One region of the Clostridium sp. CM038 genome, then DNA from elsewhere that is predicted to be linked to it. Evidence: a T-box and tRNA genes for the amino acid it is inferred to sense, from the RefSeq annotation. Region 1 holds a T-box; the other holds one or more tRNA genes.
What was found. A T-box is a leader RNA that pairs with one kind of tRNA and senses whether it is charged. The one in region 1 lies ahead of thrS (threonine--tRNA ligase), so its partner is inferred to be a tRNA-Thr.
Positions count from the first base shown of each region.

Region 2: it encodes a tRNA-Thr, which carries the amino acid that the T-box ahead of thrS (threonine--tRNA ligase) is inferred to sense. The anticodon was not compared.

Region 1 is NZ_CM143651.1:1,387,285-1,397,897, forward strand. Features, by position in the region: gene pgmB (beta-phosphoglucomutase) at 1-574, opposite strand, end outside; gene ACWJKS_RS06320 (DUF4380 domain-containing protein) at 642-1,529, opposite strand; gene ACWJKS_RS06325 (endonuclease/exonuclease/phosphatase family protein) at 1,548-2,357, opposite strand; gene ACWJKS_RS06330 (PTS transporter subunit IIBC) at 2,359-4,026, opposite strand; T-box leader at 4,383-4,609, shown strand; gene thrS (threonine--tRNA ligase) at 4,649-6,418, shown strand; gene ACWJKS_RS06340 (hypothetical protein) at 6,565-7,656, opposite strand; gene ACWJKS_RS06345 (YidC/Oxa1 family membrane protein insertase) at 7,872-8,516, opposite strand; gene ACWJKS_RS06350 (hypothetical protein) at 8,543-8,788, opposite strand; gene ACWJKS_RS06355 (NAD(P)H-dependent oxidoreductase) at 8,887-9,678, opposite strand; gene ACWJKS_RS06360 (ribosomal maturation YjgA family protein) at 9,781-10,176, opposite strand; gene ACWJKS_RS06365 (dicarboxylate/amino acid:cation symporter) at 10,594-10,613, shown strand, end outside.
Region 2 is NZ_CM143651.1:3,752,975-3,763,587, forward strand. Features, by position in the region: gene rplA (50S ribosomal protein L1) at 1-164, opposite strand, end outside; gene rplK (50S ribosomal protein L11) at 223-648, opposite strand; gene nusG (transcription termination/antitermination protein NusG) at 725-1,246, opposite strand; gene secE (preprotein translocase subunit SecE) at 1,293-1,517, opposite strand; gene rpmG (50S ribosomal protein L33) at 1,556-1,705, opposite strand; gene tuf (elongation factor Tu) at 1,897-3,090, opposite strand; tRNA gene ACWJKS_RS17270 (tRNA-Thr) at 3,172-3,247, opposite strand; tRNA gene ACWJKS_RS17275 (tRNA-Gly) at 3,257-3,331, opposite strand; gene sigH (RNA polymerase sporulation sigma factor SigH) at 3,401-4,018, opposite strand; gene ACWJKS_RS17285 (NYN domain-containing protein) at 4,118-4,627, opposite strand; gene rlmB (23S rRNA (guanosine(2251)-2'-O)-methyltransferase RlmB) at 4,636-5,421, opposite strand; gene thyX (FAD-dependent thymidylate synthase) at 5,734-6,540, opposite strand; gene ACWJKS_RS17300 (Mini-ribonuclease 3) at 6,540-6,962, opposite strand; gene ACWJKS_RS17305 (PIN/TRAM domain-containing protein) at 7,511-8,617, opposite strand; gene ACWJKS_RS17310 (CarD family transcriptional regulator) at 8,735-9,208, opposite strand; gene ACWJKS_RS17315 (nucleoside triphosphate pyrophosphohydrolase family protein) at 9,355-9,759, shown strand; gene disA (DNA integrity scanning diadenylate cyclase DisA) at 9,797-10,613, opposite strand, start outside.

The DNA of each region.
Region 1 (10,613 bases):
GATCGCCGATTCCAACACTATACATTCCAGCATTTATTGCGGATTCAATACCCGCCTTGGCATCTTCGAAAACTACACATTCAGAAGGGGATACACCAAGTTCCTTTGCACCCAATAAGAAAACTTCTGGATCGGGCTTTGCATTGCTTGTTTTAGTTCCATCGATTATTGCATCAAAGTGATTAACTAATTTTATATTATTTAATATGGTCATGGCATTTTTACTTGCAGAACCTAGTGCAATTTTAATCCCATTATTCTTTAATTCTTCTAAAAATTCCACTGTACCAGGTAAAATTTCATCAGGGGTCATCTTTAAAATATACTCACGATACCAATTATTCTTTTTCTCTGCAAGAGTCATTTTTTCTGCTTCAGTTAAAGTTAAACCTCCTATATTTAAAAGTATTTTAAGAGATTCCATTCTACTTATACCTTTTAAGCTTTCATTTTGCTCCTTTGTAAAATCAAACCCTAATTCCTTAGCTAGTCTTCTCCATGCTAAATAATGATATTTAGCAGTATCTACAATCACCCCATCTAAATCAAACAAACAAGCCTTAATCTTTGTCATTGCTTTTTACCTCCATTTTTTATTATTAATAAACTTTTAATACTTATATCTAAAAAAGCTATATTATTTATACTAATTCTAATTGCCAAACCATTTGGATACTTTTACTTTCACCTGGCATTATGCTGCTCATACCTCCAAGAATTTCAAGCTCAGTGTAGGCTAGCTTATCATCCACATAAACTTCAACATTACTTCCATGTGGATATACAACTTGTCCTTCATACTGAAATTTCTGCGTAAGTAAGAGGGTTTTGTGTTTATATGCACTGCAATAATATCTTAGTATCGCATCATCTGTTACTACACCTACTTTAAACTTCTCTTCATTGTTACAATTCAATCTTAAAATTTTTCTATCTTCTTTTCTCAAAGAATAAGCATTGTTTGAAGGTATATCAAAATCTTGATAAAATGTTATTCCTCCTATAAATACGTCAGAGTTTAGTTTTATATCTATATATCCAGGAGATAATGCTTGGGTATTACCCCAAACTGCCCATTGTACTGGTTCTTCATTTAAGTTAACTATGGTTTCCTTTATAGTTATATGATTACATTTATCTTCAAATAATATTTCCCTTATAAATTTAAGACCAACAATGTTTGATATAGGACTACTTAATGTGACTACTAATGAATTTTCTAACTTAGCTATGTCGTATTCAAAAACATTTAGATCAATATCAAATATTGGAGGCCATGCCCATTTTGTTTGTGGAGCAGGCCAACCTTTATATCCTCCAAAATTAAGCCAGTTTTCTGGAATATATTCAGCTTTTATATCACCTTTAATTCCTATAAGATTCGCATTTCTATATAACACATTTAAATTTTCTGTTGAAAACTCTAAAATCCTACCACCCTGCTCTGGGACTATAATTACCTTTATTATTCCGTTTTCAAGTATTATCTCTTGTGTGTTTTTACACTTTACTATTGAATAATTTAGCATACTCAAAACCCTTCCGTTTTAGGGGAATAACCCCAAACTTGTATCTATTTCTACTCCATAATGGTCTGACACCACGAAGTCGTTTTTGCCATTAAATATTACTTTAGAATATTTAACATCTACACATTTATTTGTTAAAATTAGATCCAGCCTTAAATCATTTTTATTTAAATCCCATCCATCTATTTTACCTTTTACAGTTATACCACAATCTTTTTCCTTAGAGAGGGTATAAGTATCCTTTATTCCTTTTTTCATTAAATAATCATAGCCTTCATTTGATGCAAAAGCGTTATTATTAAAATCTCCCATAAAGAATGTTAATCTGTCATTTTTCATATTATTAAGTAACTTATCTACTTGATGACTGAACGGTTCTTCTTCATCTTGCCACCAGCCTAAATGACAAGAGTAGAAATCTATAATTTCGTTATTTATTCTAATTGAAGCTTTTACGACCTTTCTAGTTTTCCAAAAATCCAAGTCCTTGCTGTTGCTTATGAAAAATGAGTAAGAATCTTCTTCTATTATTTTATGTTTAGTTATAATACTTACCCCTTCTTCATATATTCCATAACCTATATGAGAAAAATCCCACAGCATTGAGTATTCTTTGCATCCTAAGTTCTCTAATTCTTTTAATAAAACTAAAGCAAAATTATCTTGTTTTATGTTATTAAAGGCTATATTTTCCTTTATAGATTGATTTACTTCTTGCAGGGCAATTACATCAAAATTTTTTTCTTTTATAGTATTTGCAATAATGCTCATCTTTTCTTTTGGGCTTTCTTCCATCCAAGAATGACAATTTAAAGTTAATAATTTCATTTTAGACTCCTAATATATCTATAATATCCGATTTTAAAACATCTGCCTTTGGTCCATATATAGCCTGTATCCCTTTACCTTTAATTATTAAGGCTAAAGCCTTATTTTTTTTCCATTCATTTTCTTCGGCAACTAATAAATTATCTTTTACTGTTACACGAAGACGGGTCATACATGCGTCCACATCTACAATATTTTCGTTCCCTCCAAGTAATTCAATAATGGTTGCGGCTTGACTTCCTTTTTTACTAGCCTCAACTTTTTGATTTACAGTAGAATCAATTGAATTTTCCTCCATATCAATTTCATTTCCGTTACGGCCTGGAGTTGCTATATTAAATTTCTTGATCATAAATTTAGATACAACATAATTTATGCAGAAAAATACGACGGTCACCAGTACATATCTTATAAGATCACCTATAATCCCTGCTTTTACAATCATCGGTATACGTGCTACAAGCTCTATAACACCAAAACTGTGAACTCGCAGATTAAATATGTCCGCGCACATAAATGCAAAGCCTTGCATAACTGCATAAGTACCATATAATATTGGTGAAACAAACATAAACATGAATTCTAATGGTTCAGTAACACCTGTTAAGAAAACTGCAATGGCTGCTGAAAAAAATACTGATTTATATTTTGATCGTTTTTCATTTGGTACACTTTTATACATAGCAAGTGCAACACCCATTAAGGAGCCAGCTCCGCCAATCATTTGGCCAACTTTAAAACGTGCTGGATGAATTGTTGCAAGTAAGTTATTATATGCACTCATATCTCCAGCGGCTTTTAAGTTACCTAAGTCAGTAACCCATGCAAGCCAAAGCGGATCTTGTCCAAGTATAAGACTACCTGCATTAGCTCCAGTTAATACTTTATATGCTCCACCAAGATCTGTATAATTTATTGGTATTGTAATCATATGATGAAGTCCAAAAGGTAGTAATAGACGCTCAAGCGTACCATATATAAAGGGTGAAATAAATGGTGCAGTATTTTGTGATGTTGCAATCCATTTGCCAAATCCATTTATAACTGATTGAGCAAATGGCCAAACTATTACAAATAAAAGTGCAACAACGCTGGAGCCTGCGATAACAACGAATGGTACAAATCGTTTACCATTAAAGAATGCAAGTGCATTTGGTAATTTATTATAGTTATAATACTTATTAAATAAAACTGCTCCAAGAAAACCTGATATAATACCAACAAATACTCCCATATTCAATGCTGGGGATCCAAGAACAGAAATAAAGTAATCTTTAACCAAAAGGTGCTGACCTGTTAAGGAAGTTACTGTTGCATGAGCATCCGTGAGCATCTCATTGGTAATATTAAATACATTACCAGTAATTTTATTTATTAAAATATATGCAATGAGTGCTGCAAATGCTCCACCAGCACGCTCTTTAGCCCAAGAACCACCGATAGCTACAGCAAATAATAGCCCTAAATTAACTATTAGCCCCCATCCTATACCTCCCACAACTTGCGATAACGTTTGCACAAATGAAGAATTAGGTGCTGCTATTCCTATAACTGATCCTAATGAAATCATTAGTCCACCTGCTGGCATAACTGCGACCACCACTAATAATGCCTTACCAAATTTTTGCCAAAAATCGAATGAAATTATTTTTGATTTGTTCTTAACCATAGTCCAATTACCTCCAATATTGATTTAATGAATATGTATTTATAAAAATTTCAATACGCAATTGTATTTTTATATTAAACATGTGCAAACGTTTGCGTTCTTTATTAAAGTATATTTCATAGTGAAAATATTGTCAATGAAATATTAAAATAAATTTCTAAATAAAATTGTACCCATGTTTGAACTGTACACCATGTTTCATCCAATAAATATTTTTCAATCAAGTCATTTGCAAGAATGTTGTTGAAATTTTAGGATATAATATATAAATAATCACTTATATGTGGAATAGACATATTATAATAATTAGAACACATATTGACAATTGGAATAGGTTGGAATACAATAGTTTTAAATTAAAAACTGTGAAGAGGAAAAGTAAATAGTATACTGTTCAAAGAGAGAGAAACTCACCGGCTGAAAAGTTTCTTGAATAAGTAATATTGAAAACCACCTCTGAGTTGATTACTGAACTTAAGTAGGTAATTCCGCAAACCGGCGTTAGTGGTATTGAGTGACAGAGGTGAGTTTAAACTAAGCCTTCTGTAATTTGGGTGGAATCGCGATAAAACTCGTCCCTTATTTTGGGACGGGTTTATTATTTTTTGAAGGAGGAATATTTATGTTAAAGGTTGTAATAAAAGATGGAAGTGTAATAAATTCTAATGAAGAAGAAGGAAAAAGGGCGCTTAGACACACCACATCCCATATACTCGCTCAGGCAGTAAAGAGATTGTATCCAAATGCTAAATTGGCTATAGGTCCTGCAATAGATAATGGGTTTTATTATGACTTTGATGTGGAAGAACCCTTTACTATGGCTATACTTGAGAAAATTGAAGAAGAAATGAGAAAAATAGTTAAGGAAGATTTAAGACTCGAGAGATCAGTTATTTCTCGAGAAGAAGCTTTAAAACTTATGAAAGATAAGGATGAGATTTATAAAATAGAACTTATTAATGATTTGCCAGAGGATGAAGAACTAGTTTTCTTTAAGCAAGGAGATTTTATAGAACTCTGTGCAGGACCTCATGTACTATCAACTTCAAAGGTAAAAGCCTTTAAGCTATTATCAGTTGCAGGAGCTTACTGGAGAGGCAGCGAAAAAAATAAAATGCTTCAAAGAATATATGGAACGGCATTTGCAAGGAAAAGTGAACTTGATGAATATTTGAATATGCTTGAAGAAGCGAAGAAAAGGGATCATAGAAAACTTGGGAAAGAGCTAAAATTATTTGCTTTAATGGATGAGGGACCAGGATTTCCATTCTTTCTCCCTAATGGTGTAGTTTTAAAAAACAAATTAATTGAGTACTGGAGAGAAATTCATAAGAAGGCAGGTTATGTTGAGATAGAAACTCCTATGGTGTTAAACAAAGAACTTTGGGAAACATCTGGGCATTGGTCTCACTATAAAGAGAACATGTATACAGTCAATATAGATGAAGAAGAATTCGCTATAAAACCAATGAACTGCCCGGGAGGAATGCTTGTATATAAATCAGAAACTCACTCTTACAGGGATCTACCAATAAGAGCGGGAGAACTAGGTAAAGTGCACAGACATGAACTATCTGGAGCTTTGCACGGACTTATGAGAGTTAGAGCATTTACACAGGATGATGCTCACATATTCATGTTGTCAGAGCAGATAAAAGAAGAAATAAAGGGTGTAGTTAAACTTATAAATGAGGTTTATGGAAGGTTAGGGTTTAAATATAGAGTAGAGCTTTCAACAAGACCTGAAAATTCTATGGGAAGTGATGAAGAGTGGCAATTAGCAGAAAGCTCACTTCAGGGCGCTCTCACGGAAATGAACATGGATTTTAAGATAAATGAAGGAGACGGGGCATTCTACGGACCTAAAATTGACTTTCACTTGCAAGATAGCATAGGACGGGAATGGCAATGTGGAACTATACAACTAGATTTACAGCTACCACAAAGATTTGACCTTCAATATATTGGCAGTGATGGAGAAAAGCACAGACCAATTGTTATACACAGAGTAATTTTTGGTAGTATAGAAAGATTTATTGGCATTTTGATAGAACATTTTGCAGGCAAGTTCCCAACATGGATATCACCTGTACAAGTTAAAGTACTGCCTATATCGGAGCAGTATAATGATTATGCAAAAGATGTAGTAAATAAACTGGAAGAAAATAATATCAGAGTTAGTTTAGATGGTAGAGCAGAAAAAATAGGATATAAAATTAGAGATGCTCGAAACGAGAGGTTGCCATATATTATTGTTATTGGTGAAAAAGAAGAAAACTCAGCGAGTATATCCCTTAGAAGTAGAAAGAATGGTGATGAGGGCAATTGCTTACTTGAGGACTTTATTTCAAGAATCATACAGGAAATCGATAGTAAAAGGCTAGATGATTAATTGTAAAAAACATGAAATTTAATTATACCATTTCGGTTATTTTTAAAATAAAAAACATTCTATTCAATATAATAAGGCTACATTCCTTTAAGATAATTTAAAGGAGTGTAGCCTTATTAGTGATTTGCTGTTCCATGACTGCAGTTTCATTGATAGGTAAAAGATATCGAAGGGATAAATGTACCTGGTACTTTAAAAACCTCACTTAACTTATTTTCTTTCAGGTTATAACAATACAAGCTGTTAGGATAAGTTGTTAGCCCCATGAAGTTTGCTTCATGCGCCCCACTGGGAACTGCAACAAAGTAAATACTTTTCTCATTAGAGCTGAGACAGGCTATATATGGTTGAGAAATTTCAATAATCTTATTTGTTTTTTTTAGCTGTTCTTGAGTTAGTAAGCTACTTACTTTATTTCCATTTACAACTAACTTATAAAATCCTCTTTCAGTGTTTTTTACGCCTGCTCCTCCTAAAATTATAAAGTTGCCTGATTTTGATAAAGAAATTGAATCTAATCTCACAGCATTTATCTTAGCCAACTCTTTTTTTTCACCGCCATTTGTATTCATTTCCATAATAGTGTACTTTATTTTCGAAGATTCATTTTGTTCCTCAAACCTCTTTGTTATAAATTCATTATAAGAAAATGTTAGTGCAATAATCTTATTTTTATATATATAAAAATCTTGTACAGCAATATCAGAACCAAATTCTAAAGTTTTCCCATATTTTTTATCAACATCTATTTTTGATATTTTGGGCACAGGAGAGTTTTTATCTCCACTTTTCGCAAAAATTATATTTCCCTTTTCATCACCAAAGTTTACGTTAAATTGACCTAAGGGATCATTAGTAATTTGATATGTTTCTTTGGTAGACATATTAAGCCTAAATACATCCCATGGGTTGGTTCCGATGGCGTCAGAATAAAGTAAGATATCTCCTTTAGTATTAACTTTACCGGTTACTACTACATCTCTATTGTTTAATATTTTTTGCTTTATTTGTGTCTTAGTATTTAGCATCCATAAATCGCTTTTATTTTGAGAATTGCAAACTGTTATAACTATCCATTCGCCTTTGCTTAAATTTAGTGAGTTCTTTGACAGTGTACTATTTGTTTTATGAAAGACAAACAGTGCACTCAAAGAAATGAAAATAACTAAAATTAATATCATGCACACAATGTGCTTTTTTTTAATACTGAGAATACTTTTAATTTTACTAAGTATCAAAATACAACACCTCAAGTCGCTATTTTATAGTAAATAGGGATAAGATAAATAGAATTGATAAAAAAGAGCGAATAATATATACGATAAATGGAGAGCAATGTTTTACTTTTACTATATATTATGAAGGGAATTGTGAAATAAGTCTTCTACTGTGACTGTTAAATTTAAAAAATCCTGCTAATAAAATAAATTAGCAGGATTTTTTCTAACATTTATTAATTTTCAGTTTTTAAATTTCTCATATATATTCTAAAAACAAGCTCTTCTAAAAAGTTGAACACACTTGTGGTTATCAAGTATATCCCCACTGCAATTGGAGCTGCTTTAGCAACAAATAAACCAGCTACTGCCATTATTATGATATTACTCTTGCTCATTGTAGCCTGGCCTTTAATTTCTAAAAAAGTTACATATGAAAGCAGGCTTGGGGTTAAGGATACAAGCATATATATCAGTGGAACGATAAAATAACTGTCTGAGATCTTAATACTAGACACCCAAGGTATAAGATATGTACCTACGCTCACAGGGATTTTATTAAATACACTCCACATAGTCATTAATATAGGCAGTTGGAGTAGTGTTACTAAGCACCCCATCATACTTTTTGCACTTTGGACAGATTGTTTTTTAACTTCTGCTTCAAGTTTTTCTTTGTTATCTTTATATTTTTCCTTAAGTTCTTTCATTTTTATAGCAAACCTTTGCTGCTGTTGCATGGATTTTTTTTGTTTGAAAGACATTGGTGAAAGTACTAATCTTACACTTATCGTAAGTAAAACTATTGCTAGGCCCCAATCCCCAGTGAAATTAAAAATTGAATTTAATAAACTACTTAAAAAATTAAAAATGATGTTCATATTTATCCTCCTTCGAATAATTTTGGCTAAAACATCATTTCAATTTTAAAACGATCTGTATATATCCACATACCATATTTCTCATAAATAATATAATCTTCTGGAAGTATTTTCTTTATAAATCCGAGCCACTGAATTAAAATATTTCTTGCAACATTTTCTTCAGTTTTATACTTAAGATTTTTATAGGAGTATACAGTATAAGAGACTATGCTAGCAAAACATATAACTAAAAACATTAACTGAATTAAATTTATTAAGTCATAATTCAACTTACACACCTCCTCACTTGCTATTTTTAAACATTATAACATATATTATGGACAATATTACATTTGTAAAAAACAATAGGATCTTTTCATGAATATTTCTATTTCCTGTAAGTCAATTTTGTCTTTGCCCCCAACCTCTTTGCAAAGTAATATATGATATTTCCAAAAAAACATTTATACAAGGGAAGGGGGATTTTTGTTGCATATGCAACATCAACTTGTCCAGTCTCTTTCCAATACTTATTGTCATAAAACTCATCCTCAGTTCCAGCATGGCTCATCCCACGAAAAATATTATAAACCAATAAATTCACAAATGTTGGAGAATATAACTTCCCACTATCAACGTCCTTGTAGAATTTCTCAGCAACTCTTTCGCATCTTTTAGTCACTTTTTGTGGAGGTTCATACTCTCCGTAACTATTCGATATAACTGGAAGTTCATATCCACGATTAAATCCCCAACACATAAATGTTTCTCTTAAGTATTTGGTACAGCTTTTAGCGCCATTTCCACCTGCAGTGGATACCGCGAGCATCTTCTTTCTGAAAAAGCTTGGTCTATGAGTTTTAAAAGCCAAATGATCTATAAAATTCTTCATCAATGCGCTCACATGATTGCTATAGCAAGGACTCGTAATAATTGTCGCATCATTTTCTTCAATTTTATCAATAAGTTTCTGCACTTCCAAGTGATGGGGGCAACTTTTATTTCCTCTAATAAAGCATGAACTACATCCGGCACAAAAGGGGAGTCCTATTTCTTTTAAATGTACCTCGTCAAAATCTATATTTCTATCTGAAAGTTCTTGCATATGTTTTTTTACTATTTCCACAAGTGCCCAGGTATTTCCTTTATGTGCACTCCCATTGATAATTAGTATTTTCAATTAAATCATCTCCTTCGGAGCTGAAAGATTAACGACTTCAGAAGGGGATTTATACTCCCACTTATATAAGTGGGAGACTTCCCTTCTGAAATGTCGTTAACATCACCACCTATCTAAAGGCTTATTTATAATAGTATATCTTGTGATTTTTTCCCACACAACCAAAAGTATGCTTCCAATTAGGTAGCATACAATATCTTTTATATCAAATGAAGTTCCGATAATTGTTGAAATCATTTTATTGTTTTCTAAATGTAGCAAATCTACAATATGATAATATTGACCCAATTCTACGGCTGAAGCAAAAAAGAATAGGTAAATAGGTAAAAACTTTATTGGTTTTTGTATAAACCCTCTTATGAAGGTGTACATTAAAATAACTACCAGAATATCTCCAATGTATGGTCGAATAATGGTGTCATTTATAAAAAGTGCAATAATTGTTTCAGTTATCAATAAAATAATAAAACTCAATATATACTTAATGTTTATTTTCATAAAGACCCTCTACTTTCACTCATTTACTTTAAAATAAACAGAAATACTTAAAGTGGTTTTACTCTAAGTCACTCCAATATTACGTTTATTCCTTGTTGCAAACGGCTTATATTTTCCATTATATTATATATATACAATGCAATTGAATCACCTTTATTATATCGTAAAGCAAACAAATTACCATCATTTTGAATTTATTTTAATTTTAACGACATTTCAGAAGTCAAGTCTCCCACTACTATAAGTGGGAGTTATATACATTAACAAAGAGAAAACTTCAGTGAGAGTATAAATATCCTTCTGAAGTCGTTAATATTGTAGCACCGCAGGTGATGATTTAATGTTATACTTGATGATATAAAAAAAATGGAAATAAAAATACATTTTTTAACCGTAATAACGGTAGGGGGGAAAACTATGAAAAAAAAATCTAATAA
Region 2 (10,613 bases), 1.8 Mb from region 1:
TGTTGGTCTGCATGTCTTGGATCAACACCAAGGCTTACAGCGAGTTCTATAGTTTCATCGAACTTAGCTTTAGATGTTTTCACCACAAGTTCCATAGCTTCTGTTGGTGTATATAGAGCATTTTTATCTATAAGCTTAGCGCTTTCTATGTAATTTTTTCCCATAATAGTATCCTCCTTCGTGGTAATAACGGTTTTTACCTCCCACGTAATTAATTTAAAATTATTCTTCTACAACTATTCCCATACTTCTTGCTGTTCCAGCTATCATACTCATTGCAGATTCAATTGATGCTGCATTTAAATCTGGCATCTTAAGTTCTGCTATTTCTCTTACTTTAGCTTTAGAAACTGTAGCAATTTTGGTTTTGTTTGGAACACCAGAACCGCTTTCTAATCCAACTGCTTTCTTTAACAATATTGCTGCTGGTGGAGTTTTCAGTATGAAACTAAAAGATCTATCTTGATATACTGTTATTACTACTGGTATTATCATACCTGCTTGATCCGAAGTTTTCGCGTTGAATTCTTTACAGAATCCCATGATATTAACTCCGTGTTGTCCAAGTGCTGGTCCAACTGGTGGTGCCGGGGTAGCTTTTCCTGCAGGAAGTTGAAGTTTTATCATCCCTGTTATTTTCTTAGCCATGAATTTATACCTCCTATATTGTGGTAAACGGATTAAAAATCCTCCCACTTACTAAAACTTTCGTTTTATTAAGTATCTAGTCTAGTTTTTGTATTTGATTGAATTCTAGTTCAACAGGAGTTTCCCTGCCAAACATATTTATAAGTGCTTTAATTTTTTGCTTTTCCAAATGAATTTCTTGTATTAAAGCAACAAATCCTTCTAATGGTCCAAATGTCACCTGAATATTCTCACCTATTTCGTAGTCAACAACTATAGTTTTTTCTGCTATACCCATAGTTCTAACTTCATCTTCAGTAAGAGCTACCGGTTTAGAACCCGGTCCTACGAACCCAGTTACACCTCTGGTATTTCTAACTATATACCAAGATTCATCTGTCATAAGCATTTTAACCATAACATAACCTGGAAACACCTTTTTTAAAGTTATTTTCTTTTTTCCATCCTTTACTTCAACTACTTCTTCCATAGGTACTTGAATGTCATGTACATATTCTTCAAGATTTCTATTTTCGATCGCTTTTTCTAGGTTGACTTTAACTTTATTTTCATAACCAGAATATGTATGTACAACATACCATTTAGCTTTATCTGCCATAGCTCAAGGGGTGGAGTATTCCGTCCCCCTACCTCCTTCCTTTACCTTATTTAAAGATTAGTTTATAGAGGTTCTTAAAACCATAATCCAACAAACCTATTAAAATCACAAAAATAAAACAAAAACTTGTCACTGCAAAAGTTGCCTTTTTAACATCTTGTTTTGAAGGCCAAGTTATTCTTTTCGCCTCTGCCTTAAGTTCATTGAAAAACTTCACTATACCTTTTTGGTTTGATTTTTCCTTTACTTTAACATTCCCAGTAACAGCCATTTTATTCACATCCCTACTGTTTTGTGTTTAATGCTGTATTATTTTGTTTCTTTATGAAGTGTATGTTTGTGGCAGAACTTACAGTATTTCTTCATTTCTATTCTGTCTGGGTTATTTTTTTTGTTTTTCATTGTATTGTAATTTCTCTGTTTGCAATCAGTACAAGCTAAAGTTACTTTTACTCTCACAATCTACACCTCCCGGTTTTCCATCTATTTAAGAAAGCTCATACTTATTAAGCGCTAAGCTATCTTTAGCATTTTTGTTATACTTAAATAAGTTATCACAATTTAATACATATGTCAATGAATTAGTTCAAGGTGTTTTTTTATTAAACAATTTTCTTTCTTCTAATTCATAATGCATTTTTTTGTTTGTATTATTTAACTATTGAAGTAACAACTCCTGAACCTACTGTTCTTCCACCTTCTCTGATTGCGAATCTTAATCCCTCATCCATTGCTACTTGAGTGATTAGTTCAACATTCATGTCTATGTGATCTCCTGGCATTACCATTTCCATTCCGTCTGGTAATTTTATTGATCCAGTTACATCAGTTGTTCTGAAATAAAATTGTGGTCTATATCCGTCGAAGAATGGAGTATGTCTTCCGCCTTCTTCTTTTTTAAGTACATATACTTGACCTACAAATTTATCATGTGGATGTATTGAACCTGGCTTAGAAAGTACTTGACCTCTTTGAATATCTGTTCTTTGTACTCCTCTTAGTAATGCTCCGATGTTGTCTCCGGCCATTGCTTGATCTAAAAGTTTTCTGAACATTTCAACTCCTGTACATACAACTTTTCTTTTATCTTCGCTAAGTCCTACGATTTCTACTTCTTCTCCAACCTTAAGTATCCCAGCTTCAACTCTTCCTGTAGCAACTGTTCCTCTACCTGTGATTGTGAATACATCTTCTACTGGCATTAAGAATGCTTTATCTGTTGCTCTCGTTGGTGTTGGAATGTAGCTATCTACTGCTTCCATTAATTCAGCTATGCATTTTGATGCTTCTTCATCAGTTGGATTTTCTAATGCTTTTAATGCTGATCCTGTTACTACTGGAATGTCGTCACCAGGGAAGTCATACTCACTTAATAATTCTCTTACTTCCATTTCAACAAGTTCTAATAATTCTGGATCATCTACCATATCTGCTTTGTTTAAGAATACTACTATATATCCTACTCCAACTCTGCTTGCTAATAGTATATGCTCTCTTGTTTGAGGCATTGGGCCATCTGCTGCACTAACAACTAGAATTGCTCCATCCATTTGTGCTGCGCCTGTGATCATGTTCTTTACATAATCTGCATGTCCTGGGCAATCAACATGTGCATAATGTCTATTATCTGTTTCATACTCAACATGTGATGTATTTATTGTAATTCCTCTTTCTCTTTCCTCAGGTGCTTTGTCAATTTGGTCAAACCTAGATACTTCTGCTAAACCTTTAGTTGCGAGTACTGCTGTTATTGCAGCTGTTAATGTTGTCTTGCCGTGATCTACGTGCCCTATTGTTCCAATGTTTACGTGTGGTTTGCTTCTTTCAAACTTTGCCTTTGCCATTTTGTATTCCTCCTCAATATAAATAATTACACTTTTGTGCAAGTAAACTCATCCTAGTGTATTGTACGGATTTAATAGTTATGGAGCCCATAACCGGAATTGAACCGGTGACCTCCACCTTACCAAGGTGACGCTCTGCCGACTGAGCTATATGGGCATTAAATTTTGGAGCGGGAAACGGGTATCGAACCCGCGACACCCAGCTTGGGAAGCTGGTGCTCTACCACTGAGCTACTCCCGCCGACGTACAACTTAAAGCTATACACCAATTATTGATTATACTACTGTTTATTTTTTTGTCAATGTATTTTCACCTTTTGCTTAGACATTTTTCTAATTTTCTTTTTACTCTTTGTAGCGCATTATCAATAGACTTTGCATGCCTATCTAAATCACAAGCAATCTCTTGATAAGATTTACCATCTAAGTATGACATCAACACTTCCATCTCTAGTTCTGAAAGAACTTCCCCAATTTCATTTTGAATGCTTATTACTTCTTCACGGCTTATAACTAGCTCTTCGGGATCAGTAATTTTAGCACCTGATAACACATCCAATAATGTTCTGTCTGATTCCTCGTCATATATTGGCTTATTTAAAGATATATATGTATTAAGGGGAATGTGTTTTTGGCGAGTAGCTGTTTTTATTGCTGTAATTATCTGTCTTGTAACACAAATTTCTGCGAAAGCCCTAAAAGAAGATAATCTATCTGCCTTAAAATCTCTAATGGCCTTATAGAGACCTATCATTCCTTCTTGATAAATATCTTCTTTATCAGCCCCAATCAAAAAATACGACTTAGCCTTGGCTTTAATAAAATTCCTGTATTTATTAATTAAATATTCTTGTGCTCTAACATTTCCATTTTGTGCTTCAATGACTACTTCTTCATCCAATCTTTCTTCAAAGCATGAAGTATCCATACTAGCTCTAATGATTTTTTCCAACAAATATCCCCTCCACACCAAACATGTGTCATATAGATGATTATACCTTAGTGCAATTTCTATAGTCAAGAAAATTCAATGGCTCCTGCGTATTTTTTCAAGTTTTTTTAATGTTTTTTCATCTATTCTCTCTTCTAACCAATTTCTTTTTCCTAAATGCCTTTTTTCGATATTTATTTGAATCTCTTTTTGTGTACTAATTACTTCGTGATAAAATTCAATGGAAGACATTCGAGTGGCCCCTCTTTGAAAGGTAACTTGCTGCTCTAGCGAGTCTGACGTGACAACGCAGACTTCGGATTTTCGTCCTATATTATTGACCATTCTCTCAATATAATCATCTGCCGTTTCGCCCTCTTTTGTAAAAATCACAACTAAATTTCCTTGTCTTTCTTTTTTTTGAAGGCTACCTTTAACCATTTGTGCATCAAAAACTATAAATATTTTATACCCTTTAAATCCCGAGTGATTTTGAAGAGTGTCAATAAGCTGCAGGCGTGAAGATTCGTAACTAAAATCTTTAATCTTTTTAAGATTTGGCCAGCTATTTATAACATTATACCCATCAACAAAAACTGTTTTCACTTTTTACCTCATTTAATCTTTTGCTTCATAATTTCATACATTATTATACCACCTGCAACCGATGCATTTAAAGATGTTATTTTCCCTGCCATGGGTATTTTTACTAGAACATCACATTTTTCTTTTGTAAGTTTAGAAATGCCTCTACCCTCACTTCCAATAACAAGGGCTACCGCACCAGTTAAATCAGTATTAAAAACATAATTTTCGGCATCCATATCCGCACCATAAACCCATACTCCGAGCCCTTTTATTTCTTCAATAGTTGCATTTATATTAGTTACTTTTACTATTTTCATATGTTCAATTGCACCAGCTGATGTTTTATACACTGTTGGTGTAACTCCCACATTTTTTCTCTTAGGTATAATTATTCCGTGAGCTCCGCATACCTCTGCAGTTCTTATGATAGACCCAAAGTTATGTGGATCTTCAATTTCATCTAGTATAATTATAAAAGGCTTTTCTCCTCTTTCTCGCGCATATTCAAATATGTCATTTAATTGAAAATATTTGTAAGGTGTTACTATAGCAATAACTCCTTGATGTGATGAAGTTTGTGATATTTCATCTAGTTTTCTTCTATCTACTTCTTTCGTAACAATTCCTTTTTCTTTGGCTAATGCTAGTACCACGCTTATAGATCCTACCATATCACCTTTGGCAATAAGAATGTACTCTATGGTTCTATCTGATTTTAGCGCTTCTATAACTGTATTTCTTCCTTCAACTAAATCCTCTCTAATGATTTTAGTCTCAACTTCTTTATTAACATTGCTATTCTTAGGGCTTATTTCAGTTCTTTCCCTAGCAAATTTTTTGTTTTCTGGTGCATTCTCTTCACTTTGTTTGTTTCTTTTATTACCTACTCTGCCTTTATCTTCTCTACTTTCTTTTGTACCCTGCTCGTCACCTCTAAATCTTCTGGAAGACGCTCCACCTTTATCATATTTACTACTTGAAAACCCTCTACTTTCTTTCGCACCTTTTTCGCTCGTCCTAACCCTTTTAGACCCTGTTCCAGTTTTCTCTTCCCTACTACTTCCAAATCCACTATTTCCTTGATATTTTTTATTATCGCTCATTTCAAATACCTCTCTCTTTATCTATTTAACTTCATATTCTTTTCTTATTTCCATCATTTTTCCACAACTCATACCGCCTTCAGGGCATGGTCCACTAACACAACTTGGCCCTGCATATTTAAAAAGTACAGGTGCTACAATCCTCGCTTGCATCAGCATTGTTTTTGCCATTTGACGTATTTCCCATTGAGCTCTAGTACAACATCTCTGATTAAAGAAATGAATTAATTCTCTAGCATTCATAGTAACTATCATTTTAGTTTCACAAGCATTTGGAAATACATATCTCGCATCTTCGATAGCCTTTTTCTCAGCTTTGCCCTTAATAATTGTATATTGTTTTTTCTCAATTTCTTCAGTATTTATTAATTTTTCATCCTTTAAATATTCTTTTAAAAGATTAGCCAATTCATTTCTACACAATATCTCTACTAACTGATTATACTCCTCTTGAATGCGCTTCATAGATTCTATGAATATTATTTTTGCTTCTTCATCTTTTTCAATATTGGGAGGAATTATATATTCAAATTGTTCAAGCTTTACATATCTCTGACTCTGTTGAGAATATGATGCCACCCTATGTCTCACTAATTGATGGGTCAAACTTCTAGATATGCCCTCAATTGCAAAAGTAAAGCTCACATGTTCTATTGGCGAATGATGGCCATAAGTCATTAACATATCTAACAACTTTTGTGTTTTTTGTTCATTCAAATCTTCTAGTATTTCATCAACCCCAACTTGACTATAACAAAGTTTAGCTGCCGCTGCTATAATTTTTTCTGGATTAGGCGTATGTTCAATTAATTTAACCTTAAGCACAATTACTCAGCCCCCAAATCGTGGTTTATAATCTTCTCGAAAATATAGTTTAGTCTTTCATTCTTTTCACTTAAATATAGAAATCCCACTAAAGCTTCAAACCCCGTAGCCCATTTATATTCATTTAAATCTCCATTTTTAGGTGTTGTGCCACTTTTAGAGTTTCTAGCTCTTTTAAATATACTGAGCTCTTCTTCATTTAAATTTTCTATAAAGAATTTCATATACTCACTTTGTGCATGTGCTTTTACATGTTCAACTGTTTTAATATGAATTTTATGAACATTCATATTTCTATTTTTTTCCACAAGATAGGTTCTAATAAATACCTCATAAACTGCATCTCCAACTAATGCAAGCACTAGTGGATTTATCTGTTTAACTTGTTCTACTGTAAATTTACCCTTTAGCATATTAAATTCCATGCTTATTCTCCTTTTTAATTATTAGACATTTCTATGATAAAAGGTAGTAGCCATTGTATGGTGGCTTATAACACGGCTACTACTTTTTATCGTTATAGGTATTTCTATATCAATGTACTTACTAAGGTCCTGCCCATCTTTACCGCTTATATCTTTTATCCTTGAATTTATTATTTACATGATACACATTTAAAATAAAAAACATCAAAAAAATAATAAAGCTCACCCTGTTTTAGGGCGAGCTTTATCACGGTACCACCTAAATTTGTACTCATTTTTTAACGGTTATGCTACCGGTAGTTTTGCTACAGCTCCGAAACGGGTTAAAAACTTTGAAAGTCTCTCAACCTACTATTTAATTTAGATTTAATATTTTTTATAGTTATTAATCAATATACACATTAAATATGCTACTGTCAATAGTAAAACCATCATCTAAGTTGTCACTAATGGCTTATAACATATTCGTTTATAAATGTTCTAGACCCATCATTAATAAGTACAATAGCACCGTTTTTACTTATAAAAAAGTTACTCACACAATATGACTAACTTTTTACCAAAGAATCCTTATTTTTAGCAAAAATCATTCTACCTGCTGCCGTCTGAAGTACTGATGTTACAATAACAACTATATTTTCACCAATATATCGTCTTCCACCTTCAACAACAATCATTGTGCCATCATCTAAATAAGCTATCCCTTGGCCCGATTCTTTTCCATCTTTCATCACTTGAATTTTCATTTCTTCCCCTGGTAGAACTACTGGCTTTACTGCATTTGCAAGTTCATTAATATTTAAAACTGGAACTCCTTGGAATTCAGCTACCTTGTTAAGATTAAAATCGTTAGTAATTACTTTACCATTCAAAACTTGAGCTAACTTAAGAAGTTTGCTATCTACTTCTGCAATATTGGGAAAGTCTTTCTCCCAAATTTCAACTTCTATATTTAATTCCTTTTGAATTTTGTTTAGTATATCTAATCCTCTTCTGCCTCTATTCCTTTTAAGCCCATCTGATGAATCAGCTATATGCCTAAGCTCCTCCAATACGAAAGTTGGTATTACTAGTGGCCCTTCAACAAAACCCGTTTGACAAATATCAAATATTCTACCATCAATTATTACTGATGTATCTAGCACCTTAGGATTTTCATTAGTAAATCCTTTGATTTTCTTATCTTTGAATCCATCTTTCCTTTTAATGCTTGTAAAGAAGGATAATATTTCATCTCTTTTTCTAGCGCAAATATCTGCTCCTAAAGCTGCCATTATAACAGTAAAAATAACTGCAATAATATTCCATATAAGAGATTGGTACTTAAATAATCCCGCAAACAAAGATGCTATTACAAGCCCTATTATTGCCCCTCCTGTACCAAAAATAATTTGAGAAGTCGGCATTTTTTGTGTGCTTTTCTCCACATGATCCATAAACTTCATTATAAAAGATACGATTATAGGAGATATTAGAAATAAAATAACTCCAAAAATTAAAGTAGAAAAAATAATGAATATTATTCCTTGAATTGTACCATTTTTTAAATAATTAAGCCCACCTAAATAGCTTGTGCTTAGAAGCATATCTCCTATTAAGTACCCCAAAATTAGTCCTATGATTGTAAAAAGTCCTCTCAAAATTTTTTTTAACAAAAAATTTCACCTCCTTCTAAATTATTAACACTTATTTGGATTTATATCCTGTTATTATCTAATATATACTATAAAGTTGTGCATTTCAATAAAATGCACCCTAGAATTAACAATTTGTTAAACGAAATCCCTTATTTTGTTTAACGCTTGTTCCATATTAAGTTCAAACACTAACATTATTTCACTGGCTACCATCCCTTCAACTCTTTCTAGAATCTTTAACTCACCCGGTGGAAGCATATCTTTCTTCTTTAAATAATATAAATCCCTAAGTACCTCGCACATTTTTAGAGCATTACCACTTTGGATTTTTTTCTTGTTAAATCTATATCTATTATTCCAATTACTTTCTATACAATTGGACCTATTTGATATTGTATTTAAAACTGTTTCTAATTCTACTTTATTTGAAATGTTTCTTATTTTATGTTTCTCTATTTTATCTATCGGAATCATAAAATTCATATTATCTAATAAAAGATATATATTTATATATTTACATTTTATATTATACAATTCTTCACTGTTTATATTCTGTACATACCCAGCACCATAATATGCTACAAATATTTTTTGGCCAATATTTAACATAACACGCCCCCTATTAATAAAACTCCTGTTGCTTTATTATATATTCATAAGGTTAAATGCGTACTTAATTTATTGACAAAAACGTAATGTAAATCCTATAATAAAGATAGTATAGCTACTTAAATGATTAAAAGGAGTTGAACTTAATGAAAGATTGTATTTTTGATAATTTTCAAAACTCTGTGGATGAGTCCCTATTACGACATAAAAGTATTTTGGATATAATCACCAAACTTCAAGAGTCTCAGGCTAGAGTTAACAGAGCTGTTGCAAAGTCTGTTACCAATTGTGGTTGTATTGGCGTGGAAGCAAAGAAGCAATATACTCCTGCTGATATAGATGATTTAGATTTGGATACTCTTAGTGCTTCACTTGATACCCACATGCTAGGTAATCTTTGTGAAAACTGTAGAGAAGTCTTAGAAAAAGAATTAGGAAACAACCTTTTTTATATTGCTTCTTTATGTAATCTTGTAGACTTAAACTTATATGATATTCTTTTAAAAGAGTATAACAAAATAAGTACCTTAGGTAAATATACTATGCGTTAGTAAATATAGCATAAAATAAGTTAAAACTTATTTTATGCTATATTTGCTTATCTAACATAAATTGCTCTTTTAACCTTCTTAACCCATTTTTAATAGCTTTAGCCCTTGCTTCCCCAATACCTTCTACGCTATCAAGTTGTTGATAAGAAGCTTCCATTGTAGTTTTTAATTCTCTAAAGTGCTTAACTAAATTTTCTATAACATTTACAGGTATTCTAGGTATCTTACCAAGCATTCTATATCCTCTTGGAGAAATTAGAGTATCTACTAACGGAACACCTATATATCCAATAATCCTAGAAATAAAATCTAAATCCATGAGCTCTTCAGAACTCATATTTTCTATTTGGCTATATATTTGCGTATAATCCATACCACTTTGACAATAATCCCTTATTAAGAGTATCCCATCCTCCTCAACACTTCTAATTAACTCATTTAGTTGCATTGAAATTAGTCTGCCCTCATTCCCTAGTTCACATATATGCCTTTCAATTTCACCAACTATCCTCATAACCATTTCTGTTCTTTGTATTGCTGATATTACATCAAACAAGGTTGCTAAATCTTGAAATTCTAAAAGATTTAGATTACTTACTACTCGCTCAAGAACTGAAACATACTTTTCTAATGTCTGAATAGCTTGATTTGCCTTCGCTAAAATAATACTACTATCTCTTAAAACATATTTTATATCATCTTTGTATACAGTTATGATGGTTCTTCTTTGTGATATTGCAACAACAGCATACCCAGTCTGCTTAGCTATTCTTTGAGCTGTCCTATGCCTTGTCCCTGTTTCAAAAGTGGGTATTGTAGGGCTTGGCATGAGCTGAGTATTAGCATATAATATT